DNA from 2 places in the Paraburkholderia kururiensis genome. Region 1 is predicted to be linked to the other one. Evidence: riboswitches for the same ligand, from Rfam matches in the RefSeq annotation. Region 1 holds a riboswitch; the other holds the start of a gene.

Region 1 (7,586 bases):
TGGACAAGGTGTTCACCGCAGGCGACATGCGGCGCGGGCAGTCGCTCGTCGTGTGGGCCATTCGCGAAGGCCGGCAGTGCGCGCGCTCGGTAGACGCCTACCTGATGGGCAGCTCCAGCCTGCCGCGATAAGCCTCTGCACCCACGGGCGCCGGCCTCGTGCGGGCGCCTCGCGAACAGACTGCGAGAGGAGATTCGCAGGACCAGGTGGAGACGACAGTGCCGTAACGAAAGAGCCGGGCGCCCGAAAGGGCGGCCCGGTTTTTTTGTTTGTCGTCTTCCGCTGATGGCCGTCTTTCGGCGCAAGGCTCGTACACGACGTTACGGCTAAGATCACGCTGTGTACGGACAGCCGGTCACCGACAATGCTCGATCACGACACCCGCGCCACCGAAGGATGGCAACGCTGCTTCATCGCGCTCGCGCCGGATGCGGCCACGCGGGATGCGCTGGCCGCTGTGCCCGTGCCGTCGGACGCGCGCCGCGTGCCCCATGAGCAACTGCATCTCACGGTGACGTTCATCGGCGCACTTCAGGCCGACGTGGCCGAGGCGCTCGCTGCCGCGCTGCACGCGCGCGCCGTGCCGCTCGGGCTGGCCGCGTTCGAGCGCATCGAGTGCTGGCCGGGCGTGGCGCATCCGCGATTGCTGGTGGCCACGCTGGCAATGTCCGACGACTTCGTGGCGCTCGACTGGCGCGTGCGTTCGCTGATGATCGAACTGGGCTTGCCTGTCGACACCCGAGCCTTCCGGCCGCACATCACGCTCGCGCGCTTCGCCCGCGGCACGCGAGCCGCGACGATTCCCGCCGACACCCGCCTGCCGCCGTTCGCGCGCTTCGAATCGCTGGTGCTGTATTCGAGCACGCTCGCGCGGCAAGGGGCGAGGTATCAGGCGCTGGCGAGCGTGGCGGTGGGGTGAGCGGCAGGGCCGCGCTTACGCGGCCGCCTGCTCCAGCGCACGTTCGATGATGAGCGTCTCGTCGTGGAATTGCGCCAGCGATTCGCGGTGTGCCACGCTCACGATCGCTGCATTCGGCAGCCGCTCGTTCATCACCCGATACACGTGTGCTTCGTTTTCGGTGTCGAGCGCGCTCGTCGCTTCGTCGAGGAACACGTAATCGGGCTTGTGCAGCAGCACGCGCGCCGCCGCAAGCCGCTGTTGTTCGCCGGGCGAGAGCACGCGTGTCCAGTGCGCCGATTCGTGCAGCCGGTCCACATAGTCTTCCAGCCGGCACAGGCGCAGTGCTTCGCGGCAGTCGTCGTCGCTGAAAGTGTCGCTCGTGGCGGGATAGGCGAGCGCCGCCTTCAGCGTGCCGATGGGCAGATAGCTCTGCTGCGGAATGAACATCATGCGTGCGCCCACGGGCGCGTCGATCGAGCCGCTGCCGAACGGCCAGAGGCCCGCCAGCGCGCGCAGCAGCGTGCTCTTGCCGGAGCCGGACGGACCGCGCACGAGCCAGCGCGAAGCGGGTTTGATGGCGACGTCGCGCACGTGCGCGAGTGTTTCGCCGTTGGGCAGCGCGAGCGTGAGGCCGCGTGTGACGAGCTGACTTTCGTCGACGTAATGGAGATTGATGCCGCCATGCTCGGTGGCAGGCGATACGGATTCCTTGAGATGCGGCTGGTGCATCACGCGCTTGAATTCGCGAAGACGGTTGACGGTGGCGCGCCACTCGACCAGGGTGCCGTAACTGTTGACGAACCACGACAGCGAGTCGCTCACGGAGCCGAAGGCGCCGGCAATCTGCATCAATGTGCCGAAGCTGATTGCGCCCGCGAAGTAGCGCGGTGACGCCACGACAATCGGGAAGATGTTTGCGATCTGCCCATAGAAGTTGACGACGAAGTAATACCGCTTCGTGTACTTCATCACGCGCCACCAGTTGTCGCGAATGCGGCTGAAGAGGTCCTTCGCACCGGCTTCTTCGGTGCGCATGCCGTCGTAGAAGGCGATCTGCTCCGCGTTCTCGCGCAGGCGGATCAGGCCGAAACGGAAGTCGGCTTCAACGCGCTGTTGCTGGTAGTTGATCGACACCAGCGGATGCCCGACCTTGTGCGTGAGGATCGAGCCCACGACGGCGTACCCGATCGCGGCCCACAGCATGTAACCGGGAATCTGCACCGGTGTGCCGCCCAGCATCACGGTCAGTGCGCCCGCGGTGCTCCAGAGCACGATCGAGAACCACACGAGGGTGGCGATGGTGGAGATCAGATCGAGGGTGAGCGCAAGCGTCGTGGTCGCGAACGAATCGAGGTCGACGGCGATCCGCTGGTCGGGGTTGTCGGTGAGGCGATCACGCTCGATGCGGTAGAACGTGCCTTCGCCCAGCCACTCTTGCAGATACTTCGTGGTGAGCCATTGGCGCCAGCGAAAGCCGAGCATCTGGCGCAGATAACGCGTGTACACCGCGATGATGATGAACGCGAACGCAAGGCCGGTGAAGATCAGCATCAGGTGCGGGAATTCATGCACGTTCTTGCTTTGCAGCGCGTTATAGAAGTCGCGGTTCCAGTTGTTCAGCCATGCGTTGATGCCCACGAGCATCAGGTTCATCATGATGATCGCGATCAGCAGACCCCAGGCGATCTTGCGTTCCTCGGACACCCAGTAGGGCTTGATGAGGCTCCACGCCGAGACGCGGTCGGTCTGGCTGGACGTAGGGCTGGAGGTGGGATTGGTCATGAGCTTCCTGATATCGGATTGAGATGCCGGCCCAACGGCGGGTTTGCAGATCCTGACGGGCGCGGGCGGTGAGGGCATTTCCCGCCGCGGCGACTGGGCGGATTTTGGCCGGCACCGCTTAAACACGCCTTAATCGGGTCCACGGCATTGTGCCAGAGCCCGCCCCCAGCTCCATATTCGGCGGCCCTGCCGCGCGTCCTGCGGCGCCCTGCCTCGTTTGCGGCGGCTCTGGCTTTTATGGTCTAATGGCCGCTGACGAAACAGGGGTGCTTCGCGCCGGCCGGCAGCACGCGGCGGCGAGGCTGAGAGAGACCCTTCGCACCCGATCCGGGTAATACCGGCGCGGGAAGTTTCGGGAAAGTCCCGCTGGATGCCCATGCGTCCAGTCTCCCGCCGGGCGGCGCTCCTTCATTGCATCGGAGCGTGTCCGGCCGGCCTCGCCAGCCGGTTTCGTCCTTGTGTACGTGTGCAGCCTGCCGTACGGAAAGGATACGATGACCGCTCATTCTCCAGTTCTTTGCTTTCACCGGCGCGTTCGTCGCGCTGCCGCGCGTATGGTCACGCAACGCGGGTCGTTTGGAGCGCGCTCATGAGCGCCGCTGTCCGACCGGATTTCGCCGTGGTCGGCGGCGGGCTCTGTGGCCGCCTCGTCGCGTGGCAGCTTGCCGGCGCGGGACATCGCGTGGCGCTTTACGATCGCGGCGACGCCGACGGCAGCAGCTCGGCCGCGTGGGTGGCCGCGGCCATGCTCGCGCCGCTTGCCGAGGCCGCCGTGGCTGAACTGCTCATCACCGAACTCGGCGTGGCGTCGCTGGAAAGCTGGCCGCGCATCCTGGCTCAACTGCCCGAACCCGTCTTCTTTCAGCGCAACGGCACGCTCGTCGTCTGGCATCACGCCGACCGCGCCGAAGCGCCGCTGTTCGAACGGCGCGTGCGCGCCAATGCGCCGGCGGGCCTGGTCGACGGTGGGTTCGTGTCGCTCGCGGGCACCGAGGTAGGCGACGCCGAGCCAGCGCTGGCTGGCCGGTTCGCCAAAGGATGGCTGCTGCCCAACGAAGGTCAGCTCGACAACCGCCAGGCCTTGCGTGCACTCGCGGCCGGGCTCGCCCAGCGTAAGGTCGATACGCATTGGAACAGTGCGGTCGAGGGCACGGCGTATCCCGACGCACGTGTCGTGATCGACTGCCGCGGGTTGGGCGGCAAGCCGGTCTGGCCCACGCTGCGCGGCATTCGCGGCGAGGTGGCGCGCGTGCACGCGCCGGGCATTGCGCTGACGCGCCCTGTGCGGTTGCTGCATCCGCGCTATCCGCTCTATGTCGCGCCCAAGCAGGACGACGTCTATGTGATCGGCGCAACGGAGATCGAAGGCGAAGACATGTCGCCCGTCAGCGTGCGCTCCGCGCTGGAGCTGCTGAGCGCGGCGTTTTCGGTGCATCCCGCCTTTGGGGAGGCGCGCATTCTCGAACTGAACTCGCAATGCCGGCCGACCTTGCCCGACCACCGGCCCGCGCTCGTCTGGGACGGCGCACGCACCTTGCGCGTCAACGGCCTGTATCGGCACGGCTACATGATCGCGCCGGAAGTGGCCGACTCCGCGGCACGCTTCGCGCAGACGCTGTTGACCGGCCGCATCGCAAATGCCGACGCATTTGCGCAGTGGCGCAGCGAGGCGCGCTGGTCCAGTCTTTTTCATCTCGAGCACGCCGAGGTATCGGTCTGAACGCGATCGAGTCCTCGTGAGCGAACCGACAGAACGCGAACCATGGAAATACACGTAAACCAGAAGCCGTTTTCGTTGCCCGACGGCGCAACCGTTGCCGATGCGCTGGCCGCATTCGGCGCGCGTCCGCCGTTCGCGGTCGCGTTGAACGGCGATTTCGTCGCGCGCGGCCAGCATGCGGCGCGCGCGCTCCAGCCGGGCGACCGGCTGGATGTCGTCACCCCTGTCGCGGGCGGCTGAGCGGCGCCGCACGCTCGCCGTCACCTGCAAAGGATCGTCCCATGACCCTCTCCCCATCCGCCGACGCGCTCACGCTCTACGGCGAAACCTTCGCGAGCCGGGTGCTGCTCGGCACGTCGCGTTATCCGTCGCTGCAGTCGCTGTCGCGTTCCATCGAGGCGGCGCGCCCCGGCATGGTCACCGTCGCGCTGCGCCGGCAAATGACCGAAGGCGGCGCCGAAGCCGGCTTCTTCGATCTGCTCAAACGCCATGCCGTGCCGCTTCTGCCGAACACGGCAGGCTGCCAGACCGTGGCCGAGGCCGTGACGACCGCGCACATGGCGCGCGAAGTATTCGAAACCGACTGGATCAAGCTCGAACTGATCGGCGACGACTACACGCTGCAACCGGACCCGGTCGGGTTGATCAAAGCGGCTGAGCGCCTCGTCAAGGACGGCTTCAAGGTGCTGCCGTACTGCACCGAAGATCTCGTGATCGGCCGGCGCCTGCTCGACGCGGGCTGCGAGGCGCTGATGCCGTGGGGCGCGCCCATCGGCACGGGCAAGGGCGTGATGAATCCGTACGCGATGCGCGTGCTGCGCGAACGGCTGCCCGATGTGCCGCTCATCGTCGATGCGGGGCTCGGCGTACCGTCGCACGCGTGCCAGGTGATGGAGTGGGGCTTCGACGGCGTGCTGTTGAACACGGCCGTGTCGCAGGCGACGCACCCGGAAGCGATGGCGCGCGCCTTCGCGCTCGGCGTGGACGCCGGACGCGAGGCATACCTTGCCGGGCCGATGGCCGAACGGCAGACGGCGCAGGCGAGCACGCCCGTGGTGGGCATGCCGTTCTGGCATCAGGATGGGAGTGCAGCATGACCGAAAGATTGCCCTTGCCGGCGCGCGAGCTGTTCTGGCCGCCCGCCGATGAACTGACCGAGGCCGTGGAGCGCATCCGCGCGCGTCTTGGCGACTGGCCGCCCACGCACGCGCCTTGGCGCGTCTGCCTGACCGCGCCGGACGAGCCGAACGGCGGCGACCTGATCGTCGTGTCGAATGTGTCCCACGCGGGCGAACACCTCGCGAGCTGGCTCGTGCGCGGCGCGGGCGTGATCGAAGCCGCCGAAGCGCGCGTCACGTTGCATCTGGGCGGCGAACGCTATGCGCTCGAAGGCCACCTCGCCGAAGACTGGATTCCCGCGCTGGCAGCGTTTCTCGACTGCGGCTTTGATCCCCACGATGCGCTGACGCTCGCGATGGCCTGGCGCGACGGCGACGAACGGACCGCCGCCGACGCATGGCCCACGGACCTCGCGCGCTTCCCAAGCGTGGCTGGACTGCCGGCCGCGCCGGCACAATCGTTCCCGGCCTGCCCCTCGCGCCTGGGGCTCTATCCCGTGCTGCCCACAGCCGATTGGGTGGAGCGCGTGCTGGACTACGGCGTGAAGACGGTGCAATTGAGGCTCAAGCACGCTGAGCCGGACGTGCTGAAGGCGGAAATCGCGCGTTGTGTGGCGGCCGGTCGCCGGCACGATGCGCAGGTATTCATCAACGATCACTGGCGCGAAGCGATCGAGGCGGGCGCGTACGGCGTGCATCTCGGTCAGGAAGATCTGCGGGTGGCCGACTTCGCCGCGATTGCGGCGGCAGGCCTGCGGCTCGGCCTCTCGACGCACAGCTACTACGAAATGCTCACGGCACTGCACTTCCGGCCCAGCTACATTGCGCTGGGCGCGGTGTTTCCCACCACGACAAAGGTGATGCCGACCGCGCCGCAAGGACTCGTGCGGCTTGGCCGCTATGTCCAACTGCTGGGCGGCGTTGTGCCGCTCGTGGCGATCGGCGGCATCAGCGCAGACGTGCTGCCTCGGGTGCTGGCCACGGGCGTGGGGTCGGCGGCGCTCGTGCGGGCCGTGACGGAAGCGGCCGACCCCGCGGCCGCGGTTGCTGCGTTGCAGCGGGAGTTTACGCAATAATCGTCCGACCAGACATCTGGCCTTAACCTCTGATGTTTAGATTTGGTTAAGCGGACGGGGCACGTCGCGGCAGCAACTTCATGATGGCCCTATAATTCGGCCTTCGTGTAAAAGGATTGTCAGCCCACGTGCCTTCTTCTTCTGAGACCCTTCTCGAGCTTCGCGACGTCGATTTCGGTTACGGCGACCGGCTCGTCCTCTCCGGTCTGAACATGCGCTTCGCGCGTGGCCAGGTGGTAGCGGTCATGGGCGGCTCGGGCGGCGGCAAGACTACGGTGCTGCGCCTCATCGGCGGACTCGTGCGCGCGCAGCGCGGCCAGGTGCTGTTTCACGGCGAGGACGTCGGCGCGCAGACACGCGAAGGCCTCTACGCGCTGCGCCGCAAGATGGGCATGCTGTTCCAGTTCGGCGCGCTTTTCACCGATATGTCGGTGTTCGAGAACGTCGCGTTCGCGCTGCGCGAGCACACCGACCTGCCCGAAGAACTGATCCGCGACCTCGTGCTCATGAAGCTGAACGCTGTCGGCCTGCGCGGCGCGCGCGACCTTGCGCCGTCCGAGGTGTCGGGCGGCATGGCGCGGCGCGTGGCGCTTGCGCGCGCCATCGCACTCGACCCCGAACTCATGATGTACGACGAACCGTTCGCCGGGCTCGACCCGATTTCGCTCGGCATCACGGCCAACCTGATTCGCACGCTCAACCACGCACTCGGCGCCACCTCGATTCTCGTCACGCACGACGTGCCGGAGTCGTTCGCGATTGCCGACTACGTCTACTTTCTCGCAAACGGCCGCGTGCACGCCGAGGGCACGCCCGACCAGTTGCGCGCATCGAGCGACCCCACCGTTCGCCAGTTCATCGACGGTGCGCCGGACGGCCCGTTCCGCTTTCATTACCCCGCTGCCAGCCTCGGTGCGGACTTCGGCATGGGCGGGGGTAACGCATGATCAGTCTGATCGGAAGCCGCGTCATCGCGGCGCTCGTGCGCG
Region 2 (7,586 bases), 1.8 Mb from region 1:
CCAGCCCGCCATGCCGCTGATGTCGCCGCGCACTTCTTTCTCGCGGTCGACGTTGATGGCGAACTGCGGATCCGGCAACGGCTTCCACACGCGCACGAACGCGATCGTGAGGATCAGCGAAACGAGCGAGGAGAGCACGTCGGTCAAGCTATAGCTGATGTAGTTCGACGTGACGAACTGCGTGAGCGCGAACGAAAAACCCGAAACCAGCAGCACGGGCCACACGCGCAGCATGTTGCGAAAGCCCGCATAGACCGCGATCACGTAGAACGGCAGCAGCAGCGCAAAAAACGGCAACTGGCGGCCGACCATCTTGCCGAGCGTGTCGGCGGGCAGGTGGGTGACCGCACCCAGCACCGTGATCGGCACACCGAGTGCGCCGAACGCGACGGGCGCGGTGTTGAAGATGAGCGTGAACGTAAGCGCTTCGAGCGTCGGGAAGCCGAGCAGGATCAGCAGCGAACTCGTGATCGCGACCGGCGTGCCGAAGCCCGAAATGCCTTCGAACAGCGCGCCGAACGAGAAGCCCACCACGACGAGTACGACGCGCCGGTCGTTCGGCATGTTGTCGAGCAGCCACATGCGGAACGCCGCGAAACGTCCCGAGCGCTGCGCGATGTTGTAGAGCAGGATCGCGGCGAAGACGATCCACATGACCGGCCAGATCGCGAACACGGCGCCGGCTGCGACGGCATTGAACGCGAGGCCGACGGGAAACCGCCAGCCGAAGATGGCGACGACAAGCCCCACGACGAGCCCGGCGAGCGACGCCTGCCACGCGGGCCGCCGCGCCCAGCCGAGCAGCACGAGCACGACGACGATGGGAAGCGCGGCGACGATGAACGACGGCAACAGCGCGTTGCCGATAGGGGTGAGCAGTTGATGAAACATCCACGTCTCCTTCGTTGTTGTTCGAATCGTCGCGAGCACGGGGGACCGTGTGCGATGGAACTGAAGCAGGACGGGTGGCAGGCCGCCACTTGCGCCCCGTGCAGCGTGTGCAGACGTCTTTTAAGGCGGTGTTTCAATAGCCATACGCAGCATAGGAGACGGACGTGCTGCGTCAAGCAGGGAAACTACGGGAGGCTTCGCGCGAGGCCGCGTCAATGATGACGACCACCGTGGCCGCCGTGCCAGCCGCCGCCATGCCAGTAACCGAAGCTGAACGATACCGACGGCCCCCATCCGTACCAGCCCCACGGGTAAGGGTAGTAAGCCGGATAAGCAGGCCACGCCGGATAAACCGGCACGGGCGCGACCACGACAGGTGGCGGCGCGTAAAGCGGAGCGGGATATTCCGTGTCGGGCGGTGGAGCACTCTGCGCCGACGCTGCCGGCGCCGCAGAAGAGGGTGCGCGGGAGGAAGAGGCGGACGAGGCCGCAGACGGTGCGAGCGGCACCTCGCGTTGCGTGGCTACGGTCGGCACCGGCGGCGCGTAGTAGTACGCGGGGTAGTACGGGTAATAGTAGTAGCACCCGGACAGCGCGAGCAGTGCGCCGGCGCTGGCAAGGCGGGCCGTAGCGGGGAACAGCTTCATGTTGAGGCGCTCCTTCTCGATGCTTCTCGCCGCTTGATGTCAGGACGATGGCGCTGCCGCTGGTCGACGCGGTCTGCGAGGCCGGGCCTGCTACGCGCGGCGCATAGGTGAACGTGTGTCGTGCCGTGTGTCGAACAGATCGAGCATACGCCGCCGTGCACGCGTCGCCTATCGCAACGCCTTGGCGCCCTGTTTCACATCATTTCAGCTGCGCCGTCCCCAATAAAAACGCGGCGCACCCCGTGTTCGGGTGTGCGCCGCGCGAATCTCCCTGATGGGTGCTGCCGCCGACGATCGTTGTGCTATTCGCCTCTAATCCTGCCGGGCGCTTCCGCGTCTTGCGTTACTTGCCTACCTGATTGCCGATGATGCCGCCCACCGCCGCGCCGCCCAGCGTCGAAAGCGCATTGCCGCCGATCGCTGCGCCCGCCACGCCGCCTACACCTGCGCCGATGGCCGTATCGCGCTGTCGTGTCGTCATGTTGTCGCAAGCCGAGAGGGTCGCGGCGAGCGCTACCACTGCTGCCAGCACACCCAGCCGTGCACCCGGATGCCGAGCCGCTTTCATGATCGCTACTCCTTCTTGTAGAAGATTCGGTGCCGGCGGCAGGGCCGCCCCGGCACTTGATGAAACGATCTTATCGACGAGGGCCGTATCAGGGTGTGTACGCTTGTCAGCAGATTGTCGGATCGGTAAATAAATGTTTCGGGCGGTGGCGATACAGCGTTGTTTCGCTGCATCGCACACCGCCCGAATCGAGCTGCACGTGAGATGGGCGCCGCCCTCGCTTCGCGCCGCGCTGCGAAGCGCAAGCTCAGCGCGAACGTACCCGCTGCGCAGCCTTGCCGACGCTTACGTCATTGCCGCTGGTAGATTTCCGCGCCTTGCTTGACGAACTCCACAGCCTTCACTTCCATGCCTTTCTTCAGCGCTTCGTCGTCGCTCAGCCCTTCTTTTGCGGCGTATTCGCGTACGTCCTGCGTGATCTTCATCGAGCAGAAGTGCGGGCCGCACATGGAGCAGAAGTGCGCGACCTTCGCCGAGTCCTTCGGCAGCGTCTCGTCGTGGAACTGGCGTGCCTTGTCCGGGTCGAGGCCCAGGTTGAACTGGTCTTCCCAGCGAAACTCGAAGCGCGCCTTCGACAGCGCGTTGTCTCGCACCTGCGCGCCGGGGTGCCCCTTCGCGAGATCCGCCGCGTGCGCCGCGAGCTTGTACGTGATGATGCCTTCCTTGACGTCGTTCTTGTCGGGCAGGCCGAGGTGTTCCTTCGGCGTCACGTAGCAGAGCATCGCCGTGCCGAACCAGCCGATCATCGCTGCGCCAATGCCCGACGTGATGTGGTCGTAACCCGGCGCGATGTCGGTGGTGAGCGGTCCGAGCGTGTAGAACGGCGCCTCGTCGCACCAGTCGAGCTGCAGGTCCATGTTCTCCTTGATGAGCTGCATGGGCACGTGGCCCGGGCCCTCGATCATGGTCTGCACGTCATGCTTCCACGCGATCTGCGTGAGTTCGCCGAGCGTCTTGAGTTCGGCCAGCTGTGCTTCGTCGTTGGCGTCGTAGATGGAGCCGGGACGCAGCCCGTCGCCCAGCGAGAAGCTCACGTCGTACGCCTTCATGATTTCGCAGATCTCTTCGAAGTGCTCGTACAGGAAGCTTTCGCGATGATGCGCGAGACACCACTTGGCCATGATCGAGCCGCCGCGCGACACGATGCCGGTCATGCGCTTGGCTGTCATCGGCACGTAAGGCAGGCGCACGCCGGCGTGGATCGTGAAGTAGTCCACGCCTTGCTCGGCCTGCTCGATCAGCGTGTCGCGGAAAATTTCCCACGTCAGCTCTTCAGCTTTGCCGTGCACCTTTTCGAGTGCCTGATAGATGGGCACCGTGCCGATGGGCACCGGGCTGTTGCGAATGATCCATTCGCGCGTTTCATGAATGTGCTTGCCGGTCGAGAGATCCATGACCGTGTCGCCGCCCCAGCGGATGGCCCACGTCATCTTGTCCACTTCCTCGCCGATCGACGACGTCACCGCCGAGTTGCCGATGTTCGCGTTGATCTTCACGAGAAAGTTGCGGCCGATGATCATCGGCTCCGTTTCCGGGTGATTGATGTTCGCCGGAATGATGGCGCGGCCGCGCGCCACTTCTTCGCGCACGAAGTCGGGCGTGATCTCCTTCGGCGCGTTGGCGCCGAACGCCGTGGCGCCGAACGCCGTGGCGCCGAACGCCGTGGCGCCGAACGCTTGGCCCGGATGCTGGCGGCCCATCATCGCGGCCAGCTTCTCGCCGTTCGGGCCGCTCGCGCGCAGGCTCTCCAGATATTCGGCGCGGCGCTGGTTCTCGCGGATCGCGATGTATTCCATTTCCGGCGTGACGATGCCCTGGCGCGCGTAGTGCATCTGCGTGACGTTGCGGCCCGCTTTCGCGCGGCGCGGCGTGCGATGCAGGCCGGGAAAGCGCAATTCGGCCGTGGCGGCGTCGGCGGCGCGCTCGCGACCGTAGGCGCTCGAGAGGCCCGGCAGCGCTTCGGTGTCGCCGCGTGCCTCGATCCAGCGCTGGCGCAGCGCAGGCAGACCGGCGCGAATGTCGATGCGCGCTTCGGGGTCGGTGTAGGGACCGGAGGTGTCGTAGACGTAGACGGGCGGATTCTTCTCGCCGCCGAACGCGGTCGGCGTATCGGCCTGGGTGATTTCGCGCATCGGCACGCGGATGTCGGGTTGCGAGCCGGTCACGTAGACCTTGCGCGAGTTCGGCAGCGGTTCGACGGCGGCGGCGTCCACACGCGCGTCAGCGGAAAGGAATTTTGGATTGGCGTTCATGCATCTCTCCTGATGTGGGTTCGCTACGCAGGAGACGAAATGAACGTGGACGGATTTCGCGAGAAGAGGTGGCCCGAAAGCCGATGAAACCGAGGCGAAACCCGGACGCTTCCCTGCGCTGGCATTATCCAGATCAGGTTCAAAGGGTATTTCTCACCCGCAGCAGGCATCGCCGAAGCGATGCCCGACGCAGGACCCCCGCGCAAGCAGCCGTCAAGATACACCGGGCGGTTGCCCGTTGGCAACCCGTCTTCCACCGCTCCTGCAATGGCGTGGGCATGCGTCGCCCGGCCTTCGCGGCGCGCGAAAAACTGCGCTGCGCCGCGGCAATTTCATGATGACGTGTCGTTAGCCGCTTCGGGCTGATACAGGATCTTGTCCACCTTCATCGCTTTTTGCACGCCGCCCGGCGTGGTGAAATGAATGTGTTCGCCGCGCTTTGCACCGAGCAGCGCGTGGCCCGCCGGCGAAAACACGTTGAGCCGGCCGTGCGCCACGTCGGCCTGCGGCGGGTACACGACCGTCCACGTCATGGATTCGCCCGTCTGTTCGTCGAGCAGCACGACCTGCGATCCGATCGTCACCACATTGCGCGCAATCTCATGCGCATCCACGATGGCCGCATGCTCGAGCAGTTCGTCGAGGAGCGGTTGCCGTTGATGTGCGAGCGCGGGCTCGGCCGCGAATTTCGTGAGGCGGGCCACTTCGAGCTCAGTCAGATAGCAGATCTTTTTCTTCTTCACAGCGGTTCTCCTGTTCGATCCAGAAAAGAAAGCTTGCGGATGCGAGTGGCCCGGAGCCCGATCGGCCGGCTCCATAAGCTTGAGGGAGGGCTGGTTCAGATCGGGCGCCGGGCGGGGGAGAGCGGCGCGGCGGCAAGACCGGCAAGGCGCGCTCGCGCGAACGTACGGCGAACACGCGTGCCCGCCATACCCGTTCGGTAATGGCGATGCATGAGGCGCGATGTTCGGGTACGGGGCGCGGGCATGGGAGGAGCGGACGTTAGCGCAGGCGCGTATCGCGCGAGGCATTGAGCAGACGGAACGAATTCATCATAGCACCGCGCCCGTATGCCGGCTGGTGAGCGCGTCGGCGGTCGTCTTTGCATCGGGGCAAATTTTTTTTGCGGACGCTGTCATAAGTGGCCCGCACCGCCGACCAACGTGCAGTTTCCTCAATTGGAGCGGGCCATGCAGAGTAGAGACGGATGGATGAGCACGAGGCGCGTAGGGGCGTTCGTGCTCGCGTGGGCGGTGAGCGGCGTGGCGCAGGCGGCATCGCTCTGCTCGGCGCGCAGCCCGGCGCATCGCGTTGCACTGGTCGAGCTCTATAGCAGCGAGGGTTGCAGCAGCTGCCCACCCGCGGACCGCTGGCTGAGCCAGTGGAAAGACGGCGGCGCGGCGAGCGGGATCGTACCGCTCGCTTTACACGTCGATTACTGGAACAGTCTCGGCTGGACCGATCGTTTTTCGCAGCACGGCTTCACGGAGCGGCAACAAAGCCTCACCGAGCGCGCTGGGGGCCATCTCGTCTATACGCCCGAAGTGTTCGTTTCGGGGCGTGAACTGCGTAGCTGGTCGCAAGACACGAGTTTCGATGCACGTATCGCGCAGGTGCGCTCGCAGCCTGCCGAGGCCGACGTCACGATCACGCTCGAACCGAAAAATATCGATTCGGCATCCTCAGCAATGAATTCGGCGGCATTGACGCAACCGATGCGCGCCATGCTCGATGCGCGATTCACGGCCCACGGCGCAGGCGAGCATGGTCCGTTGGAAGCCTACGTTGCGGTCTACGAAAACGCGCTCACGACGCAGGTGCGTGCCGGCGAAAACAGTGGCGCGACCTTGCATCACGATCGTGTGGTGCGCGAGTGGATCGGCCCCGTCGCACTCGATGCCGGACACGCGCAAATCAGGCGCGAGATCGACTTGCCGACCGATGCCCGCAACGCACCTCGAGCCTCGCGCGGATCGTTCGGTGTAGTCGCTTTCGTCGAGGACGCAACGAGCGGCGACGTCCTCCAGGCAGCCGACCTACCTGCCTGCCACTGACTGGATTTTTCAAGGAGACCGATATGGCCACACCCAACACGAGCGCCCGCGAGTTGCATCGCGACGCGCCTGCCGGGAAAGGCGCGCATCCGCCCGGCGTCATTCATCCGCTGTGGCTGCGCCTCACGCACTGGCTCAACGCGCTCACCGCGCTGGTGATGATGTTTTCCGGCTGGCGCATCTATAACGCGTCGCCGGTATTCGCGAGCTTCAGTTTCCCGAATGCCGTCACGTTAGGCGGCTGGCTGGGTGGTGCGCTGCTGTGGCACTTCGCGGCGATGTGGCTGCTCGTTTTCAACGGACTCGCTTATCTCGCATTGAATCTCGCCACGGGGCGGTTCGCGCGCAAGTACCTGCCGCTCACGCCGCGCGCCATTCTGCGCGATCTTGCGGGCGCGCTTACCGGCAAGCTGTCGCATGCCGACCTGCGCCACTACAACGCCGTACAGAGGGCCGCGTATGTGTTCGTCATCGTCGATCTGATCGTGCTCGTGCTGTCCGGGCTCGCCGTCTGGAAGTCGGTGCAGTTTCCGCTCCTGCGCGACGTGATGGGCGGCTACGACAACGCACGCGTCGTGCATTTCGTCGCAATGTCGTTAATGGCTGCATTCGTCGCCGTGCATCTCGTGATGGTGGCAATCGTTCCGCGCTCGCTTGTCGCGATGTTGCGCGGGCGTTAAGGAGAAGCGTCATGAGCATGGAAAACAGGAAGACGGTCGCGAAACTCGACCGCGAGTCGATTCTCATCGACGCGCGTCGCGAACTCGCCATGCCGGCGCGCCGCGCGTTCGGCAAGCAGTTGATGAGCCTGGGCAGTCTCGTGATGCTGACCGGCTGCAACGTGACGGACGAAGACTCGGTGAATCACTTCTTGCGTGCAGTTTCGCGTTTGAACGATCGCGCCCAGGCCGCGATCTTCGACCCCTACCGCCTTGCGCCTACTTACACCGAAGCGCAGATCACGCGGCCGTTTCCGTTCAATGCCTACTACGGCATCGACGAAGTACCCCACGTCGACGCGTCTGCCTACCGTCTCACGGTAAGCGGTCTCGTTACCGGCAAGCGTGTGTGGACACTGCCGGAACTCTACGCGCTGCCGCACGCCGAGCAGATTACGCGGCACATCTGCGTGGAGGGCTGGAGCGCAGTCGGACGCTGGGGCGGCACACCGTTT

The links. A riboswitch is a leader RNA that binds a small molecule or an ion and turns the genes downstream of it on or off. The one in region 1 is predicted to bind thiamine pyrophosphate.
Region 2: another riboswitch for thiamine pyrophosphate. It lies ahead of thiC (phosphomethylpyrimidine synthase ThiC); the one in region 1 lies ahead of U0042_RS17565 (FAD-dependent oxidoreductase).

Annotation. Positions count from the first base shown of each region.
Region 1 covers NZ_CP139965.1:3,920,095-3,927,680, reverse strand. The annotation lists gene U0042_RS17580 (glutamate synthase subunit beta) at 1-131, shown strand, start outside; gene thpR (RNA 2',3'-cyclic phosphodiesterase) at 365-919, shown strand; gene U0042_RS17570 (ABC transporter ATP-binding protein/permease) at 935-2,683, opposite strand; TPP riboswitch at 2,936-3,049, shown strand; gene U0042_RS17565 (FAD-dependent oxidoreductase) at 3,273-4,403, shown strand; gene thiS (sulfur carrier protein ThiS) at 4,446-4,643, shown strand; gene U0042_RS17555 (thiazole synthase) at 4,685-5,500, shown strand; gene thiE (thiamine phosphate synthase) at 5,497-6,597, shown strand; gene U0042_RS17545 (ABC transporter ATP-binding protein) at 6,726-7,544, shown strand; gene mlaE (lipid asymmetry maintenance ABC transporter permease subunit MlaE) at 7,541-7,586, shown strand, end outside.
Region 2 covers NZ_CP139965.1:5,688,156-5,695,741, forward strand. The annotation lists gene U0042_RS25550 (L-lactate permease) at 1-891, opposite strand, end outside; gene U0042_RS25555 (hypothetical protein) at 1,104-1,538, opposite strand; gene U0042_RS25560 (glycine zipper 2TM domain-containing protein) at 1,882-2,106, opposite strand; gene thiC (phosphomethylpyrimidine synthase ThiC) at 2,397-4,358, opposite strand; TPP riboswitch at 4,451-4,568, opposite strand; gene U0042_RS25570 (GreA/GreB family elongation factor) at 4,691-5,101, opposite strand; gene U0042_RS25575 (DUF1223 domain-containing protein) at 5,549-6,412, shown strand; gene U0042_RS25580 (cytochrome b/b6 domain-containing protein) at 6,436-7,092, shown strand; gene U0042_RS25585 (molybdopterin-dependent oxidoreductase) at 7,104-7,586, shown strand, end outside.